3 regions of the Kutzneria viridogrisea DSM 43870 genome follow, and region 3 is predicted to be linked to each of the others. Evidence: riboswitches for the same ligand, from Rfam matches in the RefSeq annotation. Region 3 holds a riboswitch; each other region holds the start of a gene.
What was found. Region 3 has a riboswitch for S-adenosylmethionine ahead of thrC (threonine synthase). Riboswitches for the same ligand answer to the same signal wherever they lie in the genome.
Positions count from the first base shown of each region.

Region 1: another riboswitch for S-adenosylmethionine. It lies ahead of KALB_RS03880 (methionine ABC transporter ATP-binding protein); the one in region 3 lies ahead of thrC (threonine synthase).
Region 2: another riboswitch for S-adenosylmethionine. It lies ahead of KALB_RS34855 (aminotransferase class V-fold PLP-dependent enzyme); the one in region 3 lies ahead of thrC (threonine synthase).

Region 1 covers NZ_CP007155.1:802,602-806,869, forward strand. Annotated here, with positions in the region: gene KALB_RS50030 (resuscitation-promoting factor) at 1-1,035, shown strand, start outside; gene rsmA (16S rRNA (adenine(1518)-N(6)/adenine(1519)-N(6))-dimethyltransferase RsmA) at 1,052-1,906, shown strand; SAM riboswitch class I at 2,230-2,320, shown strand; gene KALB_RS03880 (methionine ABC transporter ATP-binding protein) at 2,544-3,554, shown strand; gene KALB_RS03885 (methionine ABC transporter permease) at 3,628-4,268, shown strand, end outside.
Region 2 covers NZ_CP007155.1:8,041,568-8,045,835, reverse strand. Annotated here, with positions in the region: gene KALB_RS34875 (TetR/AcrR family transcriptional regulator) at 1-6, shown strand, start outside; gene KALB_RS34870 (DUF167 domain-containing protein) at 3-278, shown strand; gene KALB_RS34865 (potassium/proton antiporter) at 387-1,865, shown strand; gene KALB_RS34860 (hypothetical protein) at 2,093-2,368, opposite strand; SAM riboswitch class IV at 2,544-2,659, shown strand; gene KALB_RS34855 (aminotransferase class V-fold PLP-dependent enzyme) at 2,690-4,033, shown strand; gene lspA (signal peptidase II) at 4,059-4,268, shown strand, end outside.
Region 3 covers NZ_CP007155.1:1,795,001-1,799,268, reverse strand. Annotated here, with positions in the region: gene KALB_RS08070 (glycoside hydrolase family 3 N-terminal domain-containing protein) at 1-54, shown strand, start outside; gene rpsT (30S ribosomal protein S20) at 170-433, shown strand; gene holA (DNA polymerase III subunit delta) at 497-1,477, opposite strand; SAM riboswitch class I at 1,581-1,686, shown strand; gene thrC (threonine synthase) at 1,697-2,968, shown strand; gene KALB_RS08050 (sensor histidine kinase) at 3,284-4,268, shown strand, end outside.

The DNA of each region.
Region 1 (4,268 bases), 990 kb from region 3:
CTGACCGGTGGCGGCGCCACCGCGCTGGCCATGGACAAGGCCGTCACGGTGGACGTGGACGGCCAGCCGGTCACCGTGCACACCTTCGCCGGGACCGTCGGCGAGGTGCTGGAGAAGCAGGGCCTGGCCGCCGGCTCGCACGACGCCCTGATGCCCTCGGCGGGCACGCAGATCGCCGACGGCGGCAAGATCGTGCTGCAGCGCGGCCGGATGATGAACCTGTCCGTCGACGGGGTCCAGCAGAGCCAGTGGGTCAAGGCGCTCACCGTCGGCGCCGCCCTGCAGGAACTGGGCGTCAAGACCGACGACACCAAGATGTCCGCCGACCCCAGCGCGCAGATCCCGCTGAACGGCATGTCGGTGGACATCCGCACCGCGAAGACCATCACCTTCAGCGACGGCGGCAACGCCCCCAAGCAGCTCAAGACCTACGCGGTCAGCATCCAGGAGCTGCTCAAGGAGCTGAACGTCTCGCTCGGCGGCGAGGACAACGTCAGCCCCGCCGTCAGCACCAAGCTCGCCACCGGCGCCGAGGTCTCGGTCAGCCGCAACGGCGTCACCGTGGTGCAGGAGCAGCAGGACATCCAGCCGGAAGTCCAGAAGATCAACGACCCGACGATGGAACGCGGTGAGCAGACCGTCGTCGACCCCGGTGCCGCGGGCAAGCAGAACGTGACCTACCGGGTCACGATGCACAACGGCAAGCAGACCGACAAGCAGCAGATCGCCGTCACCGTGCTGACGCCGATGAAGCCGAAGGTCATCAAGGTCGGCACCAAGCCGATGGCCGGGGACGCGGTCTGGGACCGCATCGCCCAGTGCGAGTCCACCGGCAACTGGCACATCAACACCGGCAACGGCTACTACGGCGGCCTCCAGTTCGACATGGGGACCTGGACCTCCAACGGTGGTGGGCAGTACGCCCCGCGCGCCGACCTGGCCAGCCGCGAGGAGCAGATCGCGATCGCCAACAAGGTCCGTGCGGCTCGCGGCTACCAGCCGTGGGAGTGCGCCGGCAAGCTCGGCATCAGCTGAACCTAAGATCGCCTGCGTGTACGAGTTGCTGGGGCCCGCTGAGGTCCGTGCGTTGGCCGAGGAACTGGACATCCGGCCGACCAAGAAGCTGGGCCAGAACTTCGTGCACGACACCAACACGGTGCGCCGCATCGTCAGCTCCGCCAGTCTCCGTGCGGACGACGTCGTACTGGAGGTCGGGCCCGGCCTCGGGTCGCTGACCCTGGGGCTGTTGCCGGCCTGCCGTTCGGTGGTCGCCGTGGAGATCGACCCGGTGCTCGCCTCACGGCTGCCCCGCACCGCCGCCGAGCGGGCCCCCGAGTTCGCCGACCGGCTGCGCGTGGTCGGGGCCGACGCGATGCGCGTGGGCGCCCAGGAGATCCTCGAGGGCGGGTCCGCGCCGACCGCGCTGGTGGCCAACCTGCCGTACAACGTGTCCGTGCCGATCGTGCTGCACCTGCTCGCCGAGCTGCCCTCGCTGCGGACCGGCCTGGTGATGGTGCAGTCCGAGGTCGCCGACCGGATGGCCGCCGGTCCTGGTAGCCGGGTGTACGGCGTGCCGAGTGTGAAGATCGCCTGGTACGCCGATGCCCGCCGGGCCGGTCCGGTGCCGCGCTCGGTGTTCTGGCCGGTGCCCAACGTGGACTCCGCGCTGGTGGCCTTCACCCGCCGCGAACCCCCGGCCGGTGTCCGCCGCGAATCGCTGTTCGCGCTGGTCGACGCCGCTTTCGCACAGCGCCGCAAGACCCTGCGCGCCGCCCTGGCCACCTGGGCCGGATCCGCCGACCGTGCCGCCGAACTGCTGGTCGCCGCCGGGGTGGACCCGTCCACCCGGGGTGAGCAGCTCGGCATCACCGAGTTCGCGCGCATCGCCGAACTCGCCGACCGCTGAGCCCCTGACCTCGTCCACACCCCGTGCAACACGGGACCTGGCCGGTCTGTTCCCTCGTTGCTGGGGACTAGTCCATCCCCCGCCACTCCCTGGGGGGCGTGCCCAGCTCCAGTCTACCGCCCGCACCCCCTAGTTGATCTTGAACTGGACCCGCCTGTGGACAACTCGGGTACCTGTGGACAACTCCCGACGCCGTGGAACCGTTTGTTGTGTACGCAAAGTAGCGATCAATCCACGGGCGGCAGTGTGATTTGCCGAACGATCCGGGGAACTTCGTGTCGGTAGCTTGATTTCTTCCAGTTGCGTCGGGTCTACTCTTGGTGCATCCATCCCGAGCGGCCGAGAGACCTGGATCGACGACGCCGCAGCAACCACCCGTTCGCGGGCAGGTGCTACCGCCAGGACCGATGGAGGATTTCTATGGACCTCACGCGACTGTGTGCGGCACGCACGCTGACCCGCCGCCGAGTAGTCGACCAGTGCCGTCGTACGGTCAGTGCCTGTCGACTCGACGGCTGACGAACTCTCGTTTCCCGGTCAGTTCACTCGAACGTCTTCTTCGTCCCGTTAGGACGGTCCTCTTCGGACAGTGGCGCCGCTAGTCGGTGTGCGCTGCCACGCGTGCTGTGGAGCAATCGTGATTACAGTCGACAACCTGGTCAAGTCCTTCTCCTCCCGTGCGGGTTCGGTCCGCGCCCTCAACGGGGTCAGCCTGGAAGTCCAGGCCGGTTCTGTGTGCGGCGTCGTCGGCCCCAGCGGGGCAGGCAAGTCGACCCTCGCCCGCTGCATCGCACTGCTGGAGCGCCCCGACAGCGGGGCCATCCGAGTCGACGGCACGGACCTCGTCTCGCTGGACGGCAGCAGGCTGCGTGCCGCGCGCAGGCAGATCGGCGTTGTCCCGCAAGGGGATTCGCTGCTGCGTCAGCGCACCGCTGCTGGGAACATCGCGCTGCCACTGGAAAGCGCCGGTGTGGACGGCCCGGTCCGGCGCAAGCGCGTCGGCGAGCTGCTCGATCTCGTTGGCCTGACTGACAAGGCGGCCTCCTACCCCGACCAGCTCTCCGGCGGACAGCGCCAGCGGGTGGCCGTGGCCAGGGCGCTGGCGGCCAACCCCGCCGTGCTGCTGGCAGATGAGCCCACCTCGGCTCTGGACCCGGAGACCACCGGCTCGGTGCTGACCGTGCTGGACCGCGCCCGCGCCGAACTCGGCGTCACGGTCCTGGTCGTCACGCACGACATGGCTGTGGTGCGCCGGATCTGCGACGACGTCGCGGTGCTGGAGGACGGCAAGGTCGTCGAGCACGGCAAGGTGCTCGACCTGGTCTCCGACGCGGACAGCAGGACCGCCGCCACGCTGCTGCCCGGGCTGGACCAGGGCGAAGGACTGATCGGCACGCACGACCGCGTCGCCGACGTGGTGCTGGTCGGTTTCGCCGCCGTGGGCGCGCTGCTGCCCGAGGCGTCCAACCGCTTCGGCGTCGAGCTCGCCGTGCTCGGCGGTGGCCTGACCCGGCTGGGGGAGACCCCGGTCGCACGGTTCCGCGTTGGCATCAACGGGGAACGGGCCGACTCGGCCCTGGAGTGGATCTCCGAGGCCGGTGCTGTTGTGCGGCGGACACCCAAGGGACCACAGGGAGTTGCTGCGTGAGTGAGCTTGCGAACTCACCGTTGGGTACAGGGACTGGGCGAACGCCGCCGCCGAGCGGCAGCGAGGTGGCAGCGTGAGACCGACCACTCCGTGGTCAGAAGTGCTTGATCTGCTTCAGCCAGCTTTCGGCCAGACCCTCTACATGATCTCCGTGGCGACCGTGTTCGCCACGCTGTTCGGAATCCCGCTCGGCGTGCTGCTGCACGTCTCGGCGCCCAACGGGCTGCGGCCCCTGCCGGTGCTGCACCGGATCCTGGGCGTCGTGGCGGACTTCGGCCGGTCCGTGCCGTTCATCGTGCTCATCGTGTTGCTGCAACAGATCGTCACGCGACCACTGCTGAGCACCTCGATCGGGCCGACCGCGGCGATCGTGCCACTGGCCATCGGCGCCGTGCCCTTCCTGGGCAGGCTGGTGCAGTCGGCCCTGCGGGAGGTGGACGCGACGGTGGTGGAGGCCGCCGTCACCACCGGGGCGAGCAGGCTGCGCATCGTGCGCAGCGTGCTGCTCGGTGAGTCCGCCCCCGCACTGGTCTCCGCCGTCGGCGTCACCGCGGTCACCCTCGTCGGCTTCTCCGCGATCGCGGGCGTCGTCGGCGGGGGCGGCCTCGGCGACCTGGCCATCCGCTACGGCTACCAGCGCTACGACGACCGGATCATGTGGACCACCGTGATCGTCATCGGCCTGCTGGCCATGCTGCTCCAGTTCCTGTTCGA
Region 2 (4,268 bases), 3.6 Mb from region 3:
CGGTGAGATTCCCCGTTCGGGTGAAACCCGGGGCGAAGCGCGACTCCGTGGGCGGCATCTGGGCTGGTCCCGGCGGTCCCGCGCTGGTCGTCGCCGTGTCGGCGCCCGCGGTGGAGGGCAAGGCCAACGAGGCCGTGCGCCGCGCGCTGGCCGCGGCCTTCGGTGTCCGCCGCAAGGACGTGTTGATCATCGCTGGTGAGCGCGGCAGGGACAAGGTCGTCGAGCTCTGCTCGGCCCCCGAGGGCACGGCGGACCTGCTTGCCCGCCTGTTGGGCTGAAGCGGCACACTTGTTTGTCCACAATGGACATCCACTGTGGTCGATTAGTACTTTTCTGGCAACTTAACGCACAATAGACACCGGAACGGGTGACAACCGGGAGGTGGGGTGGCCGACCTTTCCATCGCGTTGGGTATCGGAGCAGTGGTTCTCTTGCTCTCCGTGTTCGCCGTACGGGTGTCAGTGCGGGTCGGTCTGCCCTCACTGTTGCTCTACCTCGGGTTCGGCCTGCTGATCGGTGAGGCCGGGCTCGGCATCAAGTTCGACAATGCCGGTCTCACCCAGGCGCTGGGCATCGCCGCTCTGGTCCTCATCCTCGCCGAAGGTGGCCTCACCACCCGATGGTCCGGGGTGAAGTCCGCGCTGGGACTGGGAATCTCACTGTCCACAGTGGCCGTTGCCGTGAGCGTCGCGGTCACCGGGGCCTGCCTGCACCTGATACTCGGCCTGGACTGGCGGATGGCCCTGCTGTGGGGCGCCGTGCTGTCCTCCACCGACGCCGCGGCCGTGTTCAGCGTGCTGCGCGGGGTGGGCGTTGGCAAGCGCCTGGCGGGCGCGCTGGAGCTGGAGTCCGGCCTCAACGACGCGCCGGTGTTCATCGCCGTGGTGCTGCTCGTCTCCGGGGACCCGGTGCGGTGGACCACCCCGCTGCTGGTCGTCTACGAACTCGGCGCGGGCGCGCTGATCGGTGCCGCCGTCGGCTGGCTGGGCGCCTTCGCCCTGCGCCGCGCCGCCCTGCCCGCCACCGGCCTGTACCCGATCGCCGCCGTGGCCATGTGCGTGCTCGCCTACGCGGCCGGGGACCTGTCGCACGCCTCGGGTCTGCTCGCCACCTACGTGGCCGGGCTCGTCCTGGGCAACTCCCGGCTCCCGCACCGCTCGGACACCCTGTCCTTCGCCGAGGGCCTGGGTTGGCTCGCGCAGATCGGACTGTTCGTGCTGCTCGGCCTGTTCGCCTCCCCGGCGCGGCTGCTCAGCGCGCTGGTGCCCGCACTGGTCGCCGGCGCCGTGCTCGTGCTGCTGGCCCGCCCGCTGTCGGTGCTGCTCGCCGCCACGCCGTTCCGGGTGAAGTGGCGCGAGCAGGTGTTCCTGTCCTGGTCGGGCCTGCGCGGGGCCGTGCCCATCGTGCTCGCGCTGATCCCGCTCACCCAGGGCGTGCCCGGGGCGGAACAGCTCGTCGACGCCGTGTTCGTGCTCGTCGTGGTGCTGACCCTGGTGCAGGGCGCCACCCTGCCGGTGGTCGCGCGCTGGCTCGGGCTCGTCCGTTCCGGTCAACCCCGTGAGATCGAGGTGGACGCCGCACCGCTGGACCAGCTCGGCGCCGAGCTGTTGCAGGTGCGCATCCAGCGCGGATCGCGCCTGCACGGCGTGTACCTGTCCGAGCTGCGCCTGCCGGTCGGCGCCACGGTGAGCCTGATCGTGCGCGAGGACGCCGGGTTCACACCCAAGTCCACGACCCGGTTGCAGGAGGAGGACCAGCTCCTGGTCATCGCGACCGAGACCGCCCGCGAAGGGGCCGAACGGCGGATCCGCGCCGTGGACCGCGCGGGCCGCTACGCCCGCTGGAAAGGCGACCCCGGCGACTGACCCCGTACGCCCCCGCCGCGTGTCGGCGCTTCCGGTATCGCGTGTCGGACGTTCCCGTACGGTGTGTTGCGCGCTGCGGGAAGGCGAGAGTCGCTCATGTCTTGCGGATCCTGTACGGGAAGCGCCGACACGCCGTACCGGGACGTCCGACACGCGGTGCTGGGGCGTCCGACACGCGGTGTGGGAAGCGCCGACACGCGGTGCCGGAACGTGCGACACGCGGGTGGTCAGCCCAGGGTGCCGGCGAACAGGGCGCGGTGTACGGCGAGGTAGGCCGCGCACGGGAAGGTCGGGCGGGGCTGCCACCAGTGGTCGGGGCGGCAGGTGGCGCAGCGGCCACGTGAGTCGGGGGAGTGCTCGCCCAGCAGCGTGGACACGGCCTTGGCCACGCCGGGCAGTTCCGCGCGGGCGACCCGGGCCGCCCGCGCGGGATCGGCCTCGGTGCTGAGTCTGGCCAGCTTCGCCAGGTGCCTGTTCAGCTCGTCGTCGAGCTCCCGGAACATCGTGCCGCCTCCCGCTCTCGAAGGCAGCAGTCTGCGCTGTCGAGGTGGCCGACAGACCCGTCCATCACCCGTCTGGACCGGAAATCACTCATTCGGGCCGGTCGGTGAGCTGGCTCTCAGCATGTGGGCGGGGGCTCGACCCGGGCCCGAGGCATCGGCTAGCTTCGAACACGAAGGTCATGAGTGCCAGCGACAAGCCCCGGCTAGCTGGCCGGCAACCCTCCTACCGCGGTGGGGTGCCCCGGGTGAGGACCAGGTCCGTGGCGAGAACGCGACGGGCAAGCGCGGGCCCCTCGTCGGGTCCATGACCCGGAGGCTGACATGACGTCCACGATCCCGCAGGCCCGCACCGGCTACACCGTTCCCGCCGTGGTCGGCGCCCAGCTCTGCGTGCCGCTGGTGACCGGCGACCGCATCGGTTACGCCAACCTCGACCACGCGGCGAGCGCGCCCTGTCTGGAGCGGGTCCGCGACGCCGTCAACGAACTGCTGCCCTGGTACGCGAGCGTGCACCGCGGCGCGGGCCTGGCCTCCCAGGTCAGCACCCGCGTGTACGAGCAGGCCCGCGACACGCTGCGCCGCTTCGTGGGCGCCCGGTCCTCCGACACCGTCGTGTTCACCCGCAACACCACCGACTCGCTCAACCTGTTGGCGCGCAGCCTGCCCAGGCGCACCGCCGTGGTGCTGTTCGACACCGAGCACCACGCGGCGCTGCTGCCCTGGCGCGGGCCGAACGTCCGCCGGGTGCGCACCCCCGACTCGGCCGGTGCCGCCGTGCCCGCGCTGGAGGCCGCGCTGCGCGAGTGCCCGCAGGGCCCACGGCTGGTGGTCGTCACCGGCGCGTCCAACGTCACCGGCGAGCTGTGGCCGGTGGCCGAGCTGGCCCAGGTGGCACGCCGTCACGGCGCGCGCATCGTGCTGGACGCCGCGCAGCTGGCCCCGCACCGCCCGGTGGACATCAAGGCCCTGGACGTGGACTACGTGGTGCTGTCCGGGCACAAGCTCTACGCCCCGTTCGGCGCGGGCGCGCTGATCGGGCGGGCCGACTGGTTGCAGGCCGCGGACCCGTACCTGGTCGGCGGAGGTGCCACGAAGAACGTCGTGGACTGGGGCGACCACCTGGGTGTGGCCTGGTCCGCGGTGCCGGAGCGGCACGAGGCCGGTTCGCCCAACGTGGCCGGCGTGCACGCGCTGGCCGCCGCCTGCGACACGTTCATCCAGCACGGCTGGGACCAGGTCGAGGCGCACGAGCGCACGCTGCTGGCGCGGCTGCGCGAGGGGCTGGCCACCGTGCCGGGGCTGCACGAGCTGAGCCTGTTCGACGCCGAGCACGACCGGGTTGGCGTGGTCAGCTTCACCATCGACGGCCTGGACGCGGGTCTGGTCGCCGCGGCGCTGTCCGCCGAGTACGGCATCGGCGTCCGCGACGGCGCGTTCTGCGCGCACATCGCGACCCGCAGGCTGCTGGGCCGAGCCGGGTCCACCGAGCAGCGCGCGCTGCGCGCCAGCCTGGGCCTGGGCAGCACCGCCGAGCACGTGGACCGGCTGGTCGGCGCGCTGCGCAGGCTGGTCGCCGAGGGGCCGCGCGCCGCCTACCACCAGGTGGACGGCCGGTGGGTGCCGGTGGACGACCAGCGCCCGTTGCCGCCCTTCGTCGCGGGCTGAGCGGGGCTCGGGGGACAATGGCCGGGTGAGTACCGAGCCCAACACCGAACCGGCTGCCGGGCAGGCCATCCTGCCGCGCCGGATCGGGCTGCTGGCCGCCGCCGCGGTCGTCGCACTGCTGCTCGACGTCGTGACCAAGACGGTCGTGGTGTCCAACCTGGAGGGCAAGCCGCCGATCGAGGCACTGGGCGGGCTGGTCTACTTCCAGGTGATCCGAAACCCCTACGCCGCGTTC
Region 3 (4,268 bases):
GGCGGCTACGAGGTCGTGGTGGGCGGTCAACGGGCACCGTTCACCATCGGTTAGACTCGTCCGTCGTGTCGTGCGGCTTTCCGTCGTGGAGGAAATCTCACGCGGTCACCCCGCGTGAACGCCAACAGAGCGCGACACCCCGGACAGCAGTGAACTGAGAGGTACGCGCATGGCCAACATCAAGTCGCAGCAGAAGCGGATCAAGACCAACGAGGCCGCCCGCCTGCGCAACAAGGCCGTCAAGTCCAGCGTCAAGACCGCGATCCGCAAGGTTCGCGAGGCCATCGCGGCCGGTGACAAGGACAAGGCCGTCGAGCTGGTCCGTGCCGCCTCGCGCAGCCTGGACAAGGCGGCCAGCAAGGGCGTCATCCACGCCAACCAGGCCGCCAACAAGAAGTCGGCCCTGACCAAGCAGGTCAACGGCCTGGCCTGAGCCAGCAGCGCGAAGGGCCCCGCACCTGGTGTGCGGGGCCCTTCGTCGTTCTCGCCGTTCTCGTTACGGCAGCTCGTGCGCCCGCACGATGCGCAGCACGGCCCGCTCCAGCGCGTACTCCGGATCGGCGGCCATGCCCTTGACCTCGGCGTTGAGCCCGGCCACCACCTGCATGGCCTCGGCCAGCCCGGCCGGGGTCCAGCCCCTGGCCTGCCCCTGCGCCCGCTTGACCTTCCACGGCGGCATGCCCAGGTCACCGGCCATGCGGAACGGGTCGCCCCGCCCCGCCGAGGCCACCTTCGCCACCGTGCGCACGCCCTCGGCCAGCGCGTCGGCCACCAGCACGTGGGCCACCCCCAGCTGCATCGCCCAGCGCAGGGCCTCCAGCGCGCCGGGCAGGTCGCCGACCACGGTCTTGTCGGCCACCGCGAAGCCGGTCACCTCGGCCTTGCCCTGGTGGTAGCGCCGCACCTCGGCCTCGGTGATCCTGCCGTCGGTGTCGGCCACCAGCTGCGCGGCGGCGGCGGCCAGTTCACGCAGGTCCGAGCCCACCGCCTCGACCAGCGCCGCCAGCGCGGCCGGTTCGATCTTGCCGCCGGCCCGGCGCACCTCCTCGCGCACGAACGCGTCCCGGTCACCGGGCTTGGTGATCTTGGCGCACTCCACTACGGCGGCACCGGCCTTGCGCAGGGCGGCGGGCAGCTCCTTGGCCACCTTGCTGCGGCCACCGCCGGTGTGCTGCACCACGAGCACGATGCCGTCCGCGGGCTGCTTGGCGTAGGCGACCACCGCCTCGGCGATCTCCTTGCCCGCCTCCTGCGCGGCCTCCAGCACCACCACCCTGCCCTCGGCGAACAGCGAGGGGCTGAGCAGTTCGGCCAGCTCGGGCGGGGTGAGTTCGGTCACCCGCACCCGGCTCAGATCGGCCTGCGGATCGGCGGCGCGCGCGGTGTCCAGCGCGGCGCGCACGGCCCGCTCGACCAGCAACTCCTCCTCGCCCAGCACGAGTTGCAGCGGATCGGGCGTGACGGCGGGGGCACTCACGCGCCCATCCTGCCACGGTCCTCCCGCATCCTGGACTCGACTGGTCACCGGCCGATCCGGTGCCGTACCGTGACCTGCGAACTGCGGAAGTACAACTGAACACCGCTCATCCAGAGGGGCAGAGGGAACGGCCCGACGAAGCCCCGGCAACCGGCGTCACTCGTGACGTACCGGTGCCAATTCCGACCCACCCGTGGGAAAGATGAGGAGATTTCTCCCATGACGACGACTGTCGACGCCCGCTCCGCCTCGGGCACGTCCACCCTGGACCTCGGCCCCGCCCGCGCGCTGTCCTGCCGGGAGTGCGGCCACCAGATCCCGCTCGCCGCCGAATTCGCCTGTTCGGAGTGTTTCGGCCCGCTCGAGGTCGCCTACGACTTCGGGCGGATCCGCCGCGAGGACATCGAGGCCGGGCCCAAGTCGATCTGGCGCTACCGCGGCCTGCTGCCGGTGCCCACCGACGTGCAGAGCCACCCCAACACCGAGCCGGGCCTGACCAGGCTGGTGCGCGCCGAGCGGCTCGGTGCCGCGCTGGGCCTGCGCAACCTGTGGGTCAAGGACGACACCGGCAACCCCACGCACTCGTTCAAGGACCGCGTGGTCGCCGTCGCGCTGGCCGCGGCCCGCAAGCTGGGCTTCACCGTGCTGGCCTGCCCCTCCACCGGCAACCTGGCCAACGCCGTCGCCGCCGCGGCGGCCCGCGCGGGCTGGGAGTCGGTCGTGCTGATCCCCTCCTCGCTGGAGCGGGCGAAGATCCTCACGACCGCCGTGTACGACGGGGCGCTGATCGCCGTCGAGGGCAACTACGACGACGTGAACCGGCTGGCCACCCAGCTGGCCGCCGAGCACGAGGACTGGGCGTTCGTCAACGTCAACGTGCGGCCGTACTACGCCGAGGGCTCCAAGACCCTGGCCTACGAGGTCGCCGAGCAGCTGGGCTGGCGACTGCCCGGCCAGATCGTGGTGCCGGTGGCCTCCGGCTCGCAGTTGACCAAGGTGGACAAGGGTTTCCGCGAACTGGGCGAGCTGGGTCTGGTGGAGGCCAGCCCCTACAAGGTGTTCGGCGCGCAGGCGACCGGCTGCTCCCCGGTGTCCTCGGCGTACAAGGCGGGCACCGACGTGGTGACCCCGGTCCGCCCCGACACCATCGCGCGCTCGCTGGCGATCGGTGCGCCCGCCGACGGCCCCTACGTGCTGGACACCGTGCGCCGCACCGGTGGCGCCGTGGAGGACGTCACCGACGAAGAGGTGGTCGCGGGCATCCGGCTGCTGGCCAGGACCGAGGGCATCTTCGCCGAGACCGCGGGCGGGGTCACCGTGGCCACCGCCAAGAAGCTGGCCGAGAGCGGCAAGCTGGACCCCGACGCGGAGACCGTGCTGCTGATCACCGGCGACGGTCTGAAGACCCTGGACGCCGTGGCCGACCAGGTGGGGCCGCGCGCCACCGTGCCGCCCTCGGCCGAGGCCGTGATCGAGGCGCTCGGCCGCTGAGCCGGGTGCCCGCCGTGGACCGGGACGAGGCGTGCCACGGTCCACGGCGGGTCATCCACGCGTCCGGCTGGGGAGCGGGACGCCTGGAAGCGTCGAGGACCGTCCCCCCTCAGACACGACCCTCGGCTTGTCGGGAACAGTCCCCCCTGGTTCGGTTCCCGGCCACCACAGAAACTAGTGAGTCGGGGCCCGCCGGTCGTCCGACCCGGGATTGACCTTCCACCAGGCGTGTACCGCGGCTGCGGTATGCCGAAGTGCGGCGCGGACTGGATGCGGGACCGCTCCCCCTGGCGCTACCGTTCGCTGGTGAGGCCGATGCTGCTCCTGGCGCGATGGGTGCACGCGATCAACCCGGTCGTGCAGGACGTAGTTCTCGCCCTTGTCCTGCTCGCGATCACCATCGGCTACGCCTACAACAGCCACAACCCCGGCTTCGTTGGCTTCGACCCGCTCGCGATCGTGCTGACGTCGCTGACCATCCTTCCCGTCGCCGTGCGCAGGCTGGCCCCGGTGAGCAGCATGGCCGTGGTCGGGCTGGCCATGCTCGCCTGCTCCTTCAGCGGCTACATCGACGCGCTCGTCGACGTCGGCCTGCTGCTCACGATGTACACCGTGGCCGCCCAGTGCGCGCCCCGGCGGGCCAAGATCTGCGCGGCTTCCTCCTTCCTCGTGCTGATCCTGGTCGCCTCACAGGTGACCAGCTTCCACGTGCTCGCCGACGTGCTGATCGCCGCCGTGCTCACCACCGCCGCCTACGCGTTCGGCTGGGGCAGGCGCAAGCTCACCGAGCGCAACGAGCAGCTGGCCCTGCTCACCGAGCAACTGCGCCACGAGCACGAGGACCGCGCTGCGCGCGCCGTCACCGAGGAGCGGGTGCGCATCGCCCGCGAACTGCACGACGTGGTGGCACACCACATGTCGGTGGTCAGCGTGCAGGCCGGGCTGGCCCGCTACGTGTTCGAGTCCGACCCGGTCACCGCACGCGCCGCCCTGGGCACCATCGCCGACACCAGCAGTGAGGCGCTCACCGAGATGCGGCGACTGCTCAACGTGCTGAGGGTCGGCGCGGACGAGGGCGGTGACTACGCACCCGCGCCGGGGCTGGGCAGGCTCACCGAACTCGCCGAGCGGGTCCGCGCCGCAGGCGTGCCCGTGGAGGTGCGCACCTTCGGTGCAGCGCGCCCGCTGCCACCCGGCCTGGACCAGTGCGCCTACCGCGTGGTGCAGGAGTCGCTGACCAACGTGCTCAAGCACGCGCGGCCCGCCAGGGCCTCGGTGGACCTGGACTACGGTCGCACCG